DNA from 4 places in the Arthrobacter sp. NPDC080086 genome. Region 1 is predicted to be linked to each of the others. Evidence: riboswitches for the same ligand, from Rfam matches in the RefSeq annotation. Region 1 holds a riboswitch; each other region holds the start of a gene.
The links. A riboswitch is a leader RNA that binds a small molecule or an ion and turns the genes downstream of it on or off. The one in region 1 is predicted to bind thiamine pyrophosphate.
Positions count from the first base shown of each region.

Region 2: linked by a shared signal. The riboswitch ahead of AB0305_RS11805 (ECF transporter S component) and the one ahead of thiC (phosphomethylpyrimidine synthase ThiC) in region 1 are both predicted to bind thiamine pyrophosphate.
Region 3: linked by a shared signal. The riboswitch ahead of thiO (glycine oxidase ThiO) and the one ahead of thiC (phosphomethylpyrimidine synthase ThiC) in region 1 are both predicted to bind thiamine pyrophosphate.
Region 4: linked by a shared signal. The riboswitch ahead of AB0305_RS14130 (bifunctional hydroxymethylpyrimidine kinase/phosphomethylpyrimidine kinase) and the one ahead of thiC (phosphomethylpyrimidine synthase ThiC) in region 1 are both predicted to bind thiamine pyrophosphate.

Region 1 covers NZ_JBFBKP010000011.1:20,800-25,003, reverse strand. The annotation lists gene AB0305_RS06415 (alpha/beta fold hydrolase) at 1-359, shown strand, start outside; gene thiC (phosphomethylpyrimidine synthase ThiC) at 399-2,159, opposite strand; TPP riboswitch at 2,154-2,261, opposite strand; gene AB0305_RS06405 (amidohydrolase family protein) at 2,329-3,426, shown strand; gene AB0305_RS06400 (VOC family protein) at 3,502-4,204, shown strand, end outside.
Region 2 covers NZ_JBFBKP010000029.1:31,761-35,964, forward strand. The annotation lists gene AB0305_RS11800 (ABC transporter ATP-binding protein) at 1-1,241, opposite strand, end outside; gene AB0305_RS11805 (ECF transporter S component) at 1,253-1,885, opposite strand; TPP riboswitch at 1,953-2,094, opposite strand; gene AB0305_RS11810 (hypothetical protein) at 2,121-2,843, opposite strand; gene AB0305_RS11815 (DUF4235 domain-containing protein) at 2,949-3,212, shown strand; gene mnhG (monovalent cation/H(+) antiporter subunit G) at 3,255-3,662, opposite strand; gene AB0305_RS11825 (monovalent cation/H+ antiporter complex subunit F) at 3,652-3,930, opposite strand; gene AB0305_RS11830 (Na+/H+ antiporter subunit E) at 3,927-4,204, opposite strand, start outside.
Region 3 covers NZ_JBFBKP010000034.1:7,140-11,343, forward strand. The annotation lists gene AB0305_RS12875 (RNB domain-containing ribonuclease) at 1-24, opposite strand, end outside; gene AB0305_RS12880 (ferritin-like fold-containing protein) at 66-764, shown strand; gene thiE (thiamine phosphate synthase) at 820-1,512, opposite strand; TPP riboswitch at 1,539-1,656, shown strand; gene thiO (glycine oxidase ThiO) at 1,647-2,960, shown strand; gene thiS (sulfur carrier protein ThiS) at 2,957-3,193, shown strand; gene AB0305_RS12900 (thiazole synthase) at 3,199-4,020, shown strand; gene AB0305_RS12905 (VOC family protein) at 4,076-4,204, shown strand, end outside.
Region 4 covers NZ_JBFBKP010000040.1:19,159-23,362, forward strand. The annotation lists gene AB0305_RS14130 (bifunctional hydroxymethylpyrimidine kinase/phosphomethylpyrimidine kinase) at 310-1,821, opposite strand; TPP riboswitch at 1,982-2,079, opposite strand; gene AB0305_RS14135 (Rne/Rng family ribonuclease) at 2,262-4,204, opposite strand, start outside.

The DNA.
Region 1 (4,204 bases):
GCCTGGGCGACGAGGACTTCCACCGTGAATTCGTCCGCCGGGTGTTCGCCGCGCACGCCCCGCTGCACGGCGCCGCCGGGGAAGTCGCGGCGGATAACGCCCGGGAGGCGCGGCGGCTCCGGCTGCAGGCCCCGGCATGGGAGGCGCCGCTGCACATCGTCCCTGGCGTTCCCACCCTGGTCCTCACCGGCGGCTGGGAACCGCTGTATGAGGAGATCGCCGGCTACCTCGTGGAGACCGGCGCCCGGCACCGCACCGCCCCGGGCGGGCACCGGCCGCAGGACTCACCGGAGGGGGACCGGGCGATCCGCTCCTTTATCGCCGACGTCGTCCGCAGCCGGCACGCCCGCGCCTCCTAACCCGCCCCTCCTTACTCCGGGCCTCCTAGTCCCAGCCTGCTAGTCCCGGGCGGCCCCCACCCCCGGATCCGGCAGGTAGACCTTGCCGCCGGAGGCGAGGAACTCCTCGCTCTTCTCCCGCATGCCCGCGTCGGCCCGGGCCGCCTGCGCCTCGGCGGAACCAAACTCGCTCCGGATGTCCTGGCTGATCCGCATCGAGCAGAACTTCGGCCCGCACATGGAACAGAAGTGCGCCATCTTGGCCGGCTCGGCGGGCAACGTCTCGTCGTGGAAGGCCTCGGCGGTGACCGGGTCCAGGGACAGGGCGAACTGGTCCCGCCAGCGGAACTCGAAGCGGGCCTTGGACAGGGCGTCGTCCCGCTCCTGCGCGCCGGGGTGGCCCTTCGCAAGGTCCGCGGCGTGGGCGGCGATCTTGTAAGTGATCACGCCGGTCTTCACGTCGTCCCGGTTCGGCAGGCCCAGGTGCTCCTTGGGGGTGACGTAGCAGAGCATGGCCGTCCCGTACCGGGCGATCTCGGTTGCGCCGATGGCGGAGGTGATGTGGTCGTAGCCGGGGGCGACGTCGGTCACGAGCGGACCCAGGGTGTAGAACGGCGCCCCCTTGCACAGCTCCTGCTGGCGTTCTACGTTTGCCCGGACCAGGTGGAACGGGACATGGCCCGGGCCCTCCACCATCACCTGCACGTCGAATTCCCAGGCCCGCTGCGTGAGCTCGGCGAGGGTGTCCAGTTCGGCGAACTGCGCGGCGTCGTTGGCATCCGCCGTCGACCCCGGCCGCAGCCCGTCGCCGAGGGAGAACGCGACGTCGTACTTCGCGAAGATTTCGCAGAGCTCGTCGAAGTGGGTGTACAGGAAGTTCTCCCGGTGGTGCGCCAGGCACCAGCCGGCCATGATGGAGCCGCCGCGGGACACGATCCCGGTGACCCGGTTGGCTGTCAGCGGCACGTACCGGAGCAGCACGCCGGCGTGAATGGTCATGTAGTCCACGCCCTGTTCGCACTGCTCGATCACGGTATCCCGGAAGATTTCCCAGGTCAGCGCGTTCGCTTCGCCGTTGACTTTCTCCAGGGCCTGATAGATCGGGACGGTGCCGATGGGCACGGGGGAGTTGCGGAGGATCCATTCGCGCGTCGTGTGGATGTCGTCCCCGGTGGAGAGGTCCATCACCGTGTCTGCACCCCACTGGGTGGCCCACTGGAGCTTGTCCACCTCCTCGGCGATGGAGCTGGTGACGGCCGAGTTGCCGATGTTGGCGTTGATCTTCACGAGGAAGGCCTTCCCGATGATCATCGGTTCGGACTCGGGGTGGTTGATATTCGCCGGGATGATGGCCCGGCCGGCGGCGAGTTCGCTGCGGACCAGTTCGACGTCGCAGTTCTCGCGCAGCGCGACGAAGCGCATCTCGGGCGTCACCTCGCCCTGCCGCGCGTAATGCATCTGGGTGACGGTCCGGCCGGGGAGGGCCCGGCGCGGTGCCGGAGGAGCGCCGCGCCACTCCGCCGAGGCGGCTCCGCGGCGGACCGCGGACTTGCCGTCGTCGAGAAGGCTGCGCTCCCGGCCGGAGTAGGGCTCGGTGTCCCCGCGTCCGGCAATCCAGTCGGCACGGAGCGGCGGCAGGCCCGCCACCGGGTCGCTGACCGGCCCCGCCGTGCGGTAGGCCAGGAACGGGGGATTTGGGGTGCCGCCGGGGGACGGCTCCAGGGCGATCTCGGTCACCGGGACCCGCAGGCCGTCGCCTTCGATGTAGGCCAACGTGTGCGACGCAAGGGCAGGGCTGTGCTGGGAATTTGTGGTGCGCAAGGGTTACTCACTTCCTTCGCCGGCATTACCCGGACAGGTTCAACGGTCGCAGGCTGCCTCAGCCCGATCTCAGCCCCTGCAAGGGCTCCCGTGTGGTCGTAGACGAAGCTACCACAGGGCCCCGGACACGGCTCCAAGGTTTCCGCCGGCCGCGATTAGGCTGGGACCCATGAGCGGCATCATCGAATTCACCGGGCCCGTCCTCACCGCCGTGAACCGGGAGCGGCGCGGCCTGTGGTCCGTGGACGGGGTGCTGACCTTCGACCGTCCGGAGGCGGCGCCGGACCAAGTCATCGACGGGTGGGTAATCCCGGGACTGGTCGACGCTCACTGCCACATCGGGCTCGGGCCCGGCGGTGACGTGGACGCCGCCGTCGCCGAAACGCAGGCGCGCACGGACCGTGACGCCGGGACCCTGCTGGTCCGCGACGCCGGAGCGGTGCACGACACCCGCTGGATCCAGCAGCGGCGGGACCTGCCCCGGATCATCCGTGCGGGCCGCCACATCGCCCGAAGCCGCCGCTACCTGCGCGGCCTCGCCGTTGAGGTGGACCCCGGTGACCTGGTCGAGGAGGTCCGGAAGCAGGCGCGGGCGGGGGACGGCTGGGTCAAGCTCGTGGGGGACTGGATCGACCGCGACGCCGGGGACCTTGCCGCAAGCTTCCCCGCCCGCACCGTCAGGGACGCCGTCAGCGCCGCCCACGACGAGGGCGCCCGGGTCACCGCGCACTGCTTCGCCGAGGACACCCTCGATGACATGCTCGACGCGGGCATCGACTGCATCGAGCACGCGACCGGGCTGCTGCCCCGCCATCTTCCGCGTTTCGTCGACCAAGGCGTGCCGATCGTCCCCACCCTGGTCAACATCGCCACCTTCCCGGACATCGCCGCGCAGGCCGAACCCAAGTTCCCGCGCTACGCCGCCCACATGCGCACGCTCTGGGAACGCCGGGCCGAGCGGGTCCTCGAGGCCCACGAGGCCGGGGTGGCCATCTACGCGGGAACCGACGCCGGGAGCGTGATTGCCCACGGGCGGATCGTCGACGAGTTGGAGGCACTGCATGCCGCCGGACTGGGCGCGGCCACCGCCCTCGACGCCGGCGCCTGGTCCTCCCGGGCCTGGCTGTGCGCCGCCGGAATCGCCGAGGGTGCGCCCGCCGACGTCCTGGTCTGCGCCGCTGACCCGCGGCGGGATCTCTCCACGTTGCGGAATCTGCGCGCCGTCGTCCTCCGCGGGGACGTCATCGGCGCGGCATCCGCGGAATAAATTGAAGCTTCAAGTAATTTTATCTGGTGAGAGCCGCCGAATGACGGCTGAACCCCACAGCACCGGAGTGATGCAATGACCACCAACGCCGCCACCCAGGACCTCTTGCCGGCCGACCTCTCGATGGGCACCGTGATGCTCAAGGTCGGCGACCTGGCGATGATGACCGACTATTACCAGCGCGCCCTCGGCCTGGAGGTGGTGGCCGAGCAGGGCGGCGGCCTCTACCTCGGACGCGGCCAGACGCCGCTGGTGCACCTCGCGCCGGCCCCGGGACTGAACCTCCCCTCCCGGGGCGAGGCCGGGCTCTTCCACACCGCCCTCCTGTTCGAGGACCAGGCGGCGCTGGCCGCCACCGTCGCCACCGCAGCCCAGTACGATCCCCGGTTCTTCACCGGCAGCGCGGACCACCTGGTCAGCGAGGCCTTCTACTTCAACGACCCCGAGGGCAACGGCATCGAGCTGTACTGGGACCGTCCGCGCGAGGAATGGTCCTGGGATGGCGCGAATGTTGTCATGGACAGCTTGGCGCTGCCGCCGCAGCGTTACCTGGAGCAGCACCTCACCGAGGCGTCGCTCGCCGGCCAGCACGAAACCGGCGCCGGCGTCGGGCACGTCCACCTCCAGGTCGGCGACGTGCAGTCCGCCCACGACTTCTACGTCGGGACCCTGGGCTTCGAAAAGACCGCAGGCTGGCACGGCCAGGCGCTTTTCGTCTCGGCCGGCGGCTACCACCACCACATGGCCATGAACGTCTGGAACAGCCGCGGCGCCGGCC
Region 2 (4,204 bases), on a different contig from region 1:
TGCCGCGGCCCGAAGGTCAGTTCGTCCAGCACCCGGCCGGTCACGAACTGGTGTTCGGGTTCCTGGAAGACCGTGCCGATCCGCGGGATCAGCTGCTGCGCCTTCCAGGCATAGGGGTCGATGCCCGCGCCGGCGCTGAGGTCGGTGGTAGCGGACACGGTCCCGGCCACCGGGGCCAGCAGCCCGGCGAGGGTCAGGGCGAAGGTCGATTTCCCGGCGCCGTTGGGCCCGGTGATGGTGAGCGCGCGCCCCGCACGGACCTGCGCGGCGATACCCTCCTGCACCGGCACGGGCGGCACGGCGCGGAAGCGGGTCCGCAGGCCGCCCCGGCGGGGACGGTCGCGGGACACGGCCAGGGACTCTGCGGCCAGCAACAGCCGGCCCGCTTCGAAGCCGGGTTCCGGACCCTGCCCGGTGTCGCCGGCGCTCCGGGCGCGGGTGGCCGGCACGTGGCCCGGGACCCAGACCCCGGCGGCGATCAGCATCTCCCGCGCCTCGGCCAGCACCCGGTCCGGCGGCCCGTCCAGCAGTACGGCGGATTCGCCCGCGCTGCCGGGCTGCAGCACCACGATCCGGTCCACCAGGTCCTTCCACACGGAAACCCGGTGTTCCACCACCACCAGGGTGGCGCCGGTCCGGTCCAGGCAGCGGCCCACGGCGTCGCGGACCTCCAGCACACCGGCGGGGTCGAGGTTCGCGGTGGGTTCGTCCAGCAGCAGGAGCCCGGGCCGCATCGCGAGGATGCCGGCCAGGGCCAGCCGCTGCTTCTGCCCGCCGGAGAGGGCAGACGTCGGGTGGCCCAGGGGCAGGGATCCGAGCCCGACGTCGTCGAGCGCCTCCCCTACCCGGGCCCAGATCTCCGCGGGCGGGACGGCGAGGTTCTCCGCCCCGAACGCGACGTCGTCACCCACCCGGGAAAGCACCACCTGGGTCTCCGGGTCCTGCTGCACCAGCCCGGCGCGTCCGCGGCGGTCCCGGGGTGGGGCCCCGTCGATGAGCAGGCTGCCGGTCTCGTCGGCGTCGTCGGCGTCCGCGTCCGCGCCGCCGCCCTCGCCGAGCACCCCGGCCAGGGCGTGCAGCAGGGTCGACTTACCGGCGCCGGAAGGTCCCAGCAGCAGGACGCGTTCGCCCGGGCTGATGTCCAGGTCCAGTCCGCTGATGGCGGGCCGGGACCGTCCGGCGTGCCGCCAGCCCCAGCCGCGGGCGGTGACCGCGGCGGGGCGGACGTCGTCGGCGTTCATGCGCGCGGGTGTCAGGAGAAGACGGGTTCGGTGGCCGCCTTGCGGGAGGCGAAGGAGGCCAGCACCCCGGTCCGGGCCAGGCCGCGGGTGGCGATCCAAGCCAGGCCGCCGGCGATCACGGCACCGGAGATGGCGCAGAAGACGATGTAGGCGGCCTTGTCCCCGGCCTCGAAGGCGATGTTCCAGCCCCAGGGCAGGAAGCAGTCGTTCAGGCCGCAGAAGAGGCCCGCGCCGGCGCCGGCGAGCAGGGAGACCGGGAGGTTGAACTTGCTGTAGCGGAAGGCGGCGAAGACCAGCTCCGCGCCGAGGCCCTGCAGGATGCCCGAGATCAGCACGGTGGTGCCGTACTGGGAGCCCATGATCAGCTCGCCGGTGGCGGCGACGGCCTCGCAGAACAGCGCGGCGCCGGGCTTGCGGACCACCAGCATGCCGAGGACCGCGGGGATCATCCAGCCGCCGGCGTAGAGGCCGGTCAGGGGCGGGTAGACGGCGGTGAGCGGGACGGACACCACGTTGGAGCCCTGGTCCCAGGCCCAGAAGATGACGCCGCCGGCAATCGCGATCAGCGCCGCCAGGACAATGTCGACCACGCGCCAGCTCTTTTTGCCGGCCGCTGTGGTGCGGGGGGTGGAAATATCGGTCATGTCGTCCTCCTGAGGTACAGGAGGGGAGGGTATTCCGGCCACGGCGGCCGCTGCCGCGTGTTCCGGACACCCTGAGAACTCGACTCCCTTGCGCCGGTACTAACCGGATCAGGTTCGAGGGTCTGCGGCTGTCCGCACTCTCAGCGCCCACCTACGGTTCCCGGATTCCTCCGGAAGGGTCCGACGGCGGCGCTCCCCTGTCGTTATGAATGTCGCCCGTGTGGGCTGGCCCAGTTTACACCCGCGCCGCCGGGGCCCGCCTCCCCTCCCTGCCGAGCCGGATCAGCACGATCCCGGCCGCCACGAACCACGCCCACATCAGGAGGCCGTAGCCGCCGTAGAGCGCCGGGACGAGGTACCGCAGCGCCTCCGCGAGCAGCCCCAGGGCACCGGCGCCGATGCCCAGCCAGCCCACCGCCCGGGAGAGCCCTGCCCGCACCATGGCCACGGACATGAGGAGAATGCCCGCCGCGGAAAGCACCCCGGCGACGGCGGGTGTGTTGTTCTCGGCGATCACCGCCTCGGCGGCGGCGCTGATCCGCTGCCGCGCGGCGTCGTCGGCCGCCCCGGCGTACCGGTCGCTGAGGTAGACCAGCACCAGAGAGCCGCGGCTGGTAACCGGGATGGCGAGGATCAGCGCCCAGGACAGCCCGCCCACCAGGGCGCCGCCCAGCGCCAGGCCCCGTGCCAGTCCCTCTGCCGCCGGAGCGCACGCCAGGAACAGCGCAGCGAAGACGGGCACCGCCAGGATGTTCGGGACCGTCCAAAGCAGCTGCTCGGCGACGTAGACGGGCTTGTTGCGGGCGATGAACTCAAGCGTCGGCACGGCCCCGTCGACCGGCGGCGGCGCGATGAAGTCCAGCACAAGGGCCAGCACCAGCAGCACCACGAACGCGATCGAGCAGCAGCCGGCCGCCAGCTGGAACGGCGCCCAGGGTGCGCCCCGGTCTCTGTCCATGCCCGACGGTAGGCCGGGCGGCGCGCGGCGGACAGGGGCGTCCGCCCCGGACCGGTGTGCCAGTAGGCTAGGGGCAGTCCTGTTTCCACCCGCAAGGAGCACGAAATGAACATTGTCATCAAACTGCTCGGCACCGGCATCAGCCTGGTCGCCGGTCTCGTCGGCACCAAGCTCGTGGACACCGTCTGGGAGAAGACCACCGGCAACAAGCCGCCGAAGGGCCACGACGACGACGTCCCCACCACGCTGCGCCAGGCCCTGACCTTCGCGCTGATCTCGGCCTCGGTGAGCGCCGTCATCCAGGTCCTCGCCAACCGCGGCACGCAGCGGGCCATCACTCGCTTCGCCAAGACCCAGGACATCGTCTAGGCGCACCGCACCACCGGACTCCGACGGGGAGTCCCCCGGGCATCAGTCCCGGCGGGGCTCCCCGTCCTCGTTGAAGCCGCGTTCCCCGGCGGCCTGCTGCACCACCGCTTCGAGCTCATCCGCGCTCAGCAACTCCGGGTGGAGGTGCTTGGTGCGGTAGCCGGCGCGGCCCACCATGTGCGCGGAGACCGGGACGGTCAGCAGCTGGAAGATCCACGCGACCACCAGCACCGGCCACACCCACCAGGTGCGCATCTGCAGGCCCACGGCGCACAGCAGCAGGAACAGGCCCAGGACCTGCGGCTTGGTGGCGGCGTGCATCCGGCTCATCAGGTCCGGGAAGCGGAGCAGGCCGATCGCGGCGCCGAGGGACATCAGTGCACCCACCACCATGAACACGGCGGACACGGCGTCGATCACCGTATCCCCGGAGAAGGTCTCAGGATTCATGGGGGTGCCTCCTGCGGTCGGCTACGAAGCGGGCCACGGTCACGGACCCGACGAAGCCGATGATCGAGATCGCCACCAGCAGCATCAGGTTGTTCAGGTGCCGGTTGACGGCCATGTCGATGCACAGCGCGGCGCCCAGGATGGCCAGCAGCACGTCGGTGGCGAGCACGCGGTCCAGCAGCGAAGGCCCTCGGGCGATCCGGATGATGGCGCCGCCCGCCGCGAGGGACAGAATCACGGCGGTCACGGCCAGGACGATCGGCATCATGCGGCTGCCTCCTGTTTGAGGGCGGAAACTTCCTCCGGGGAGCCCATGATCCGGATCAGGCCGGCCTCAGTGTCCCGGACGTCCTTGCGGAGCCTGGCGGCGTCCTCGGCGTCGCGGACGTTGATGCCGTGGATATAGAGCGTGGACGTACCCCTGTCCACCTCCACGACCAGGGAGCCCGGAATCAGCGAGATGACGTGGCCGGTGGCGGTGACCAGGAGATCCGAGTGGCTGCGGAGCGGGACCGCGACGATGGCGCTGACCACCCGGGGCC
Region 3 (4,204 bases), on a different contig from region 1:
CGGCGTCAGGCGATGGTGAGACACGAAAGTCAGGGTAGCCCGAAATCCGCCGCTAGTCTTGAACGATGAGCACTCCGACGCCGGATTCCGCCCGCGATCACCGCTTTCTCACGGACCTGCTCGGCGTGATGGCCTACAGCGAACTCTCCGCCTTTGAACGGCTCTCCTCCGACGCCCGCTACGCGCCCACCCTCCGGGACCGGGCAGTGCTGGGCCGGCTGGCGGTGCGGGAGTTCGAGCACTACGAACTGGTGTGCGCCCGGCTGCAAGCCGTGGGTGAGGACGTGGAGGGCGCCATGGTGCCGTTCCAGCGCTCGGTTGACCACTTCCATGAGCGGACGCGGCCGGCCGACTGGTTCGAGTCGCTGATGAAGGCTTACGTCATCGACACCGTCTCCGCCGACTTCTACCGTTCCCTGATTCCGCGGCTGGATCCCGCCACCGCGGAACTCGTGGAGCAGGTCCAGGCCTCCGAAGAGGCCACCGGGGTGCTGCGTGAACGGCTCAAGCAGGCCCTGGCCGACGATCCCCGGCTGGCCTCCCGGCTGGCGCTGTGGGCACGGCGGCTTCTCGGCGAGGCGCTGACCCAGGCGCAGCGGGTCGCGGCCGACCACGCCTTCCTGGCCGTCCAGGGTTCGGAAGCAGCGGGCAACGGGGCAACGGGCAACGGCGTCCCTGCGGGCACGGATCCGGTCCGGGCGCTGCTGACTTCGCTGGCCACGGCGCACTCACGCCGGATGACCCTGCTGGGCCTGGCGGGGTAGAGGGCCTGCGGCCGGTGAGGCCGAGGCGACCGGCCGCGCTTAGGCACGGCCGCGACTAAGCCCGGGCGTCGAGGGCGGCGAGCAGGGCCTGCGCCGCAGCGGCGGGGTCCTCCGCCTCGGTGATCGCCCGGACCACCACGATCCGCCGGGCCCCGGCGTCGAGGACCTGCTCCACATTTGTCAGGTCGATGCCGCCGATCGCGAACCACGGCACGACGCCGGCCACCTTGCCGCCGTCGCCCGCGGCCTCGGCGTGCTCGATCGCGTCGGCGGCGTAGCGGACCAGGTCCAGGCCGACGGCGGCCCGGCCGGGCTTGGTGGGTGTCGCCCAGACCGGGCCCACGCAGAAGTAGTCCAGCCCGCTCCGGCCCGGCGCGGCGGCGATGGCGGCGTCGACCTGCTCCGGGGTGTGAGTGGACAGGCCGATCACGGTGTCCTTGCCGAGGAAGTCCCGGGCCGCTCCGAACGGAATGTCCTTCTGCCCGATATGGAACACCGGCGCGCCGGCCAGCGAGGCCAGGTCCGCGCGGTCGTTGACGGCCCAGAGCCGGCCGTGGCGCGCCGCGACCGTGTGCAGGACCTCCAGCAACTCCAGTTCCTCCGCGGCTTCGATGGTCTTGTCCCGGAGCTGGATGATGTCCACGCCCCCGGTAAACGCGGCATCGACAAAGGCTTCAAAGTCTCCGCGGTCCTTGCGGGCATCGGTGCAGAGGTACAAACGGGCGGTGCTGTGGACATCCTGGCTCATGCCCCAAGCGTAGTTCCTCTAAACTGGGCGCATACCGCGGGAGCCCCGCAGGCCGGTGACGGCGCAGGGCTGAGAGGGCGTCAGAGCCGACCGCTTGACCTGATCCGGCTAGTACCGGCGTAGGGAAGGAACCCATGAACACCACCCCCAGCCCTAAGGCCCGGCCGCACGGCCCCGGGGCCCCGCCTGACGGCCGCCACGGCGCCGTCGACGTCGCCGTGATTGGCGGGGGCGTGATCGGCTACGGCATCGCCTGGGAACTCCGGCGCTCCGGACGCACCGTGGCGCTGGTCGACGACGCCCCCGGGGACGGCGCCAGCTGGGCCGCCGCCGGCATGCTAGCCCCCGTCAGCGAACTCCACTACCAGGAGGAGGGCCTCCTGCCCCTGATGCTGGAGTCCTCCCGGCTCTGGCCCGCCTTCGCCGGCAGCCTCGCCGACGGGGGCGACGAAGGCGCCGGCACCGGCTATCTCACGACGCCGACCCTCGCCGTGGGCGCCGACGCCGCGGACCGCCAGGCGCTCGCGGACCTGCGCGCCCTCCAACTGGCCTCCGGCCTGTCCGTCGGACCCCTCACCGTGCGGGAGGCCCGCCGCCGCGAACCGTTGCTCAGCCCGGCGATCTCCTGCGCCTTCGAGATCCCCGCCGACCATCAGGTGGACCCGCGCCGCCTGATCACCCGGATCACGGCGCTGCTGGCCGCCGACACCGGGTTCCGGGCCGTCCCGCAACGGGCCGAGGGCCTAATCCAGGCGGACGGCCGGGTCGCCGGCGTGCGGCTCAGCGGGGGAGGGGAGATCCGGTCGGTCGAGACCATCGTGGCCAACGGCCTGGGCGCCGCCGCCCTGCAGGACCTCCCGGCCGGGCTCACCCTGCCGCTGCGGCCGGTCCACGGCGACATCCTCCGGCTCCGGGTGCCCGAACGGCTGCGTCCATTGCTGAGCTCCACCGTGCGCGGACTGGTCCGGGGCGTCCCGGTCTACATTGTTCCGCGCGGGGACGGCACCGTGGTGGTGGGCGCCACCCAGCGCGAGGACCAGGCCCGGGACCGGGCCGTCTCCGCCGGCGGGGTCTACCAGCTGCTGCGCGACGCCCAGCAGCTGGTCCCGGCCGTCGCCGAGCTGGAACTCGACGAGGCCACGGCCAGGGCCCGCCCCGGCACCCCGGACAACGCCCCGCTGCTGGGACGGGTCCGTGCCGCCGGCGGCGGCCACGTCCCGGGCCTGGTGATCGCCACCGGCTTCTTCCGGCACGGGGTGCTGCTGACCCCGGCCGCCGCGGCCATCTGCCGGGAGCTGCTGGACGGCACCCCGGACCCGCGGTGGGACGGGTTCCTCCCGGACCGCTTCGACCGCCCGCACACGGACGCTGAGCACAGCCAGTCGACCAGCCAGGCGCACAGCCCTACCAATGCTCTCCACCCCGCGACCCACAGGACAACCGCATGAACATCACCCTCAACGGGAAGCCGCACGCGCTCCCGGACAACGCCACGGTCGGCGCCCTCGTCAGCGGCGTCACCGGCCGGCCCCTGGCGGACAACGGCCAGGCCACGGACGGACGCAAACTCGGCGTCGCCGTCGCGCGCAACGCCGAGGTCGTGCCCCGCAGCCGGTGGCACGCAACAGAACTCATCGAGGGCGACGACGTCGAACTCGTCACCGCGGTACAGGGAGGATGAACGGCATGAAGGAAGCAGACACCGCGCAGGAGCCCGCCGTGAAGGCCACGGCGCACCGCGACCCGGTGACCTTCGACGGCGTGGAGCTGGGCTCCCGGCTCATCATGGGCACCGGCGGCGCACCCAGCCTCGACGGCCTCGGCGCCGCACTGGAAGCGTCCGGCACGGAACTGACCACCGTGGCGATGCGCCGCTACTCCCCGGCCGAGAGCGGATCGCTGTTCCAACTGCTGGCCGACCGCAACATCCGGGTGCTGCCCAACACCGCAGGATGCTTCACCGCCCGCGACGCGGTGCTCACCGCCGAACTGGCCCGCGAGGCGCTGGAGACGGACTGGGTGAAGCTCGAAGTGATCGCCGACGAACAGACGCTGCTTCCGGACGCCCTGGAACTGGCCGACGCCACCGAACAGCTGGTGGCGCGCGGGTTCAAGGTCTTCGCCTACACGAACGACGATCCGGTCCTGGCGCTGCGCCTGGAGCACCTCGGTGCCACGGCCGTCATGCCGCTGGGCGCGCCGATCGGCACCGGCCTGGGCATCCTGAACCCGCACAACATCGAACTGATCGTCTCCCGGGCCTCGGTACCCGTGGTCCTCGACGCCGGCATCGGCACGGCCTCGGATGCGGCGCTGGCCATGGAGCTGGGCTGCGATGCCGTGCTGCTGGCCACCGCGGTGACCAGGGCACAGAACCCGGTGCTGATGGGAGAGGCGTTCAAACACGCCGTCGCCGCGGGCCGCCTGGCCCGGCTGGCCGGCCGCATCCCGCGCCGCGAGCACGCGCTGGCGTCCTCCGGCATGGAAGGCCGCGCCGAGTTCCTCTAGGGACCGCGGCCAGGGACCGCGGCTACCCGCCGGGGGAGCGGGGTAGCCTAGGCGCATGAAGATGCGCCTAGAAGTGATCCAGGTTCCGGTGGCCGACGTCGACGCGGCCAAGGAGTTCTATTCCGAGCGACTGGGGTTCGTGCTGGACCACGACGTCGAACACATCCCGGGGATGCGGGTGGTC
Region 4 (4,204 bases), on a different contig from region 1:
CGAAATACCGGAGCGGCTCACGCTGTGCCTCAACGCCGGCAGGTTCCCCGGGGGAACCCATGAGCTATCCCGTGGATCATCCGTCCCGCGTGGGGTGGACAGGTCCTCAGGGTCATAACCCAAGTGTTGGCGTAAGCACCGAAGATCAAGACTACGCTAATTTCGCCTTCGGCCGCAAACGAGGCAGGCCCCGGAGAGTCGGGCGTGACCGGTGCCACAGTGCCGTTTTCCAAGGAACCGGACCGGGCGCCGCAGCCGCTTTCGGGAACCGCGCCCCACCACCTTACCGGCCGCGGCTCCCGTTCCGGGTCAGGCGTGCAGCCTCGGCGCGTCGAAGAAGTCCACCTCGAAGCGCACCGAGTGGACGAACGCCTCGGTCATGGCGCCCCGTTCGGCGGCGGAACCGCGGCGGGCGGCGGCATCCGTGTAGCGGATCGCCTGCCGGGTTGACTCGGCGAAGGCCGCGTCCGCGTAGGTCCGCAGCCAGGCGGCGTAGGGGTGGCCTTCGTCCGCGCCCGCGGCGAGGAACTGTGCGTGCAGCGCGGCGCCCACCTCGGCATAGAGCCAGAAGCACGGCAGCGCCGCGGCCACGAGGACCCCGTAACTGCCGGCCAGGGACGCGGCATGCAGGTGGTCCACGTAGGACTTGGTAACCGGACCCTGCCGCGGGGTGCCGGCGCGCCCGGCGAGCCAGCTGCGGTGCAGTTCCGACTCAACCTCCAGGCACTGGGCGGCCGAGCGTGACCAAAACAGCTGCTCGGCCTCCGTCGGGGCAAGCGCGGCGGCGCGGGAGAGCACCCGGGAGTAGCCGTTGAGGTAGAGCGCGTCCTGGCCGAGGTAGTAGGCGAACTCGTGCTCCGGCAGGGTCCCGTCGGCCAGGCCCCGGATGAAGTCCAGGGCGTAGATCTCCGACAGGCCCTCCGCGGCGATGGGCTCGAGGCCGGTGGCAAAGTCGCCGGGTTCCCTAAGGCGTTCCGTGAAGTGTTCCGTGCCGGCCCCGGGCCCCGATTCCGCCGGCTGGGCGAGGTGGTGGAAGTGGTGGACGGGTCCGTTGCCGGTGCCGACGTCGAGCCGGACGGCCTCGCGCAGCGCCCCCAGCAGCCAGGGCTTGACGCGGCGCAGCGCCGCTTCCCAGTCCCCGCCGGCGGCGTAGGCCGTGGCAAGGGCCGAGGACAGCGAGCACCCGGTGCCGTGGCTGTTGCGGGTGTCGACCCGCTCCCCCGGCACCACCACGGTCTCGCTGCCGGGCAGTCCCGCGCTGTTGACCAGCGCGTCCGGGCACCCGCCGTCGGCGTCCTCCTCGAGATGGCCGCCCTTGACCAGGACCGTGGTTCCGGCCAGCGCGGAGAGGCGCTTGCCCTGCTCCAGCGCCTCCGCCCAGCCGGCGGCGACCGGTTCATCCAGCAGGAGGGCGAGTTCGGCCAGGTTCGGGGTGACCAGGTCGGCGAGCGGCAGCAGGGTGTGCAGGGCCGCGACGGCCGATTCCTGCAGCAGCCGGTCACCGCTGGTGGCAACCATGACGGGGTCCAGGACGACGACGGCGGGCCGGGTACGTTCCAGCCACGCCCGCACCGCGTCGATGACGCCGGCGTCGCCGAGCATGCCGATCTTGACGGCGTCGATGGTGATGTCCTCGGCGATGGCGTCCAGCTGCTCGGTCAGGAAGGCGGCGGGGGGCACGTGCACGGACCGGACGCCGCGGGTGTTCTGCGCGGTCAGGGCGGTGATGGCGGCCATGCCGTAGCCGCCCATGGCCGCGATGCTCTTCAGGTCCGCCTGGATTCCGGCGCCGCCGGAGGGGTCGGAACCGGCGATGGCCAGGACCCTGGGGACCGGGGCCCGCCCGGTGGCCGCGTGGGCCGTGCCGGCCGACGCCTCGGGTCCGGCGGCGTCGGCCCTGGATGCCGGGAACACCGTCTGCAGGAAACTGGCGCCGGCCGCGGGAGTGGTTGAGAGAGCCGCGGGTGCTACCGCGGGTTGGGTCGAAGACAAGAGACATCCCTTCGCCGGTGCTAACCGGACAGGTTCAACGGGTGTGGATCTCAGCCGGCCCGATGCGCGGCACCCCGTGTCGCGTTCCAGCGTAGCGCCCCTCCCCGGTTTCGCTGCCCGGCGGCCCGTTCTGCCCGGTCCCACCTCCGGCCGGACTCCCCTTAACCGGCTCGCGGGTACCGCCCGGAGTCGACGCTTCGAAACGTCGAGTCCGGGAGATACCCGCGAGTGGTACTGAGCGGTACCGGGTGGTGCGGCGGCGGAGCGGTTTAGAGCTCCGAGGCCGGTACGCCGACGCCGAGGATGATCGGGCCTCCGTTGTCCTTGACGACCGGCTTGACCGTTTCCGGTGCCTTGGCCTCGTGGACGGAGCCCTGGCCGGACGGGGCGGAGGCCTGCCGGCGCTGCTCGACGGCGGTCTCGTTGGCTGCCCCCTGGGCACGGCTGGCACTACGGTGCCGCCGCGGACGGCGCTGGCCGGTGGCCGGTTCCGCTGCCGCCGGAGTGCGGGTGGCGACGGGGGCCGCCGTCTGCGCGGCCGTCTTGGGAGCCTCCTGCCGGCGGGTGTCCTGCTTCGGAGCCTCCTGCTGCCGGGTGTCCTGCTTCGGAGCCTGCTGCGGGGCAGCTTCCCGACGGGTTTCCGGCTCGGCCGCACGGTTGCGGGCGTTCGGCGGCTGGATCCGGGCCGTGCGGGCACGTCCCCGGCCCCGGGTGGCTCGGGACTGGTCAGCGGACCGACCGCCGGCCGGAGCCTCGGCGGGTGCCTCAGCCTCCGGGGCAGGGGCATCCACGGACCGTTCCTCCACAGCCGGCGCTTCCACGGACGGGGCGGCCTCGCGGGCCGCGGTCGCCGTGGTCCCGGACTGGCGGTTCCGCGAGTCCGAGTCGCCCAGGTTGGCGAACGCCTCAGTCAGCAGGTCCAGGGTCAGGGCCGGCTGCGGCGCCTGTTCGGCGTGCTCGACGAAGGGCAGTGCCACCTGCTCGCCCCCGAAGGTCAGCACGGCGGCGGGACGGCCGGCTGCTTCCTCGGTGGAGGCCAGCTCGACGGCGGCGTCCAGGGCCGCTTGCCGTGTCTCGGCGTCGGGCGCTGCGCTGGCGTCGCCGTCGTGCAGGTGGGCCGCGTGGGCGGCCGCCGCGATATTCGCCAGCGCTGCACGGGTGGCCTCGGCCTTGGCGTGCCGCTCGGCCTCGGTGGGCTCGTGGTGCCCGGCCGCCGGCACCTGCTGCTGCTGGCCCTCGGTGCCCTGGCCGCCCTTGCCGCGGCGGCGCTTGCGCTCGTTGCGGGCGGCGGGCTGCTGCTCGGTGCGCGGAACATGGTGTTCCGCGGCGACGGTGTTGGCGCGGCGGTGCTCGACCGGTTCGTCGTGCGTGACGACGCCCCGGCCGGCGCAGGCCTCGCACTGCTCACCGAAGACTTCCAGCAGGCCGGTGCCCATCCGCTTGCGGGTCATCTGCACGAGGCCGAGCGAGGTAACCTCGGCCACCTGGTGCTTGGTCCGGTCCCGGCCCAGGCACTCCACCATGCGGCGCAGAACGAGGTCGCGGTTGGATTCGAGCACCATGTCGATGAAGTCGATGACGATAATGCCGCCGATGTCTCGCAGGCGCAGCTGGCGGACGACTTCCTCGGCCGCTTCGAGGTTGTTCTTGGTGACGGTTTCCTCGAGGTTGCCGCCGCTGCCGGTGAACTTGCCGGTGTTGACGTCCACCACGGTCATGGCCTCGGTGCGGTCAATCACGAGGGAGCCGCCGGACGGCAGGAAGACCTTGCGTTCCAGAGCCTTGTGGATCTGCTCGTCGATGCGCCAGGCGGAGAAGATGTCCGTGTCCTTGGTCCACTTCTCGAGCCTGCCCACCAGGTCCGGCGCCACGTAGGTGACGTAGGCCTCGATGGTGTCCCAGGCCTCCTCACCGGAGACGATCAGCTTGGAGAAGTCCTCGTTGAACACGTCGCGGACCACCTTGATGGTCAGGTCCGGTTCGCCGTAGAGGAGCTCCGGGGCGAGGATCTTGGTGGACGTGGCCTGGCTTTCGATGCCCTCCCACTGGGCGCGGAGCCGGTTGATGTCATGCGTCAGCTCCTCTTCCGAGGCTCCCTCGGCCGCGGTGCGGACGATCACGCCGGCGTCTTCCGGCAGGCGGTCCTTGAGGATGCGCTTGAGCCGGTTGCGTTCGACGTCGGGCAGCTTGCGGGAGATGCCCGTCATGGAAC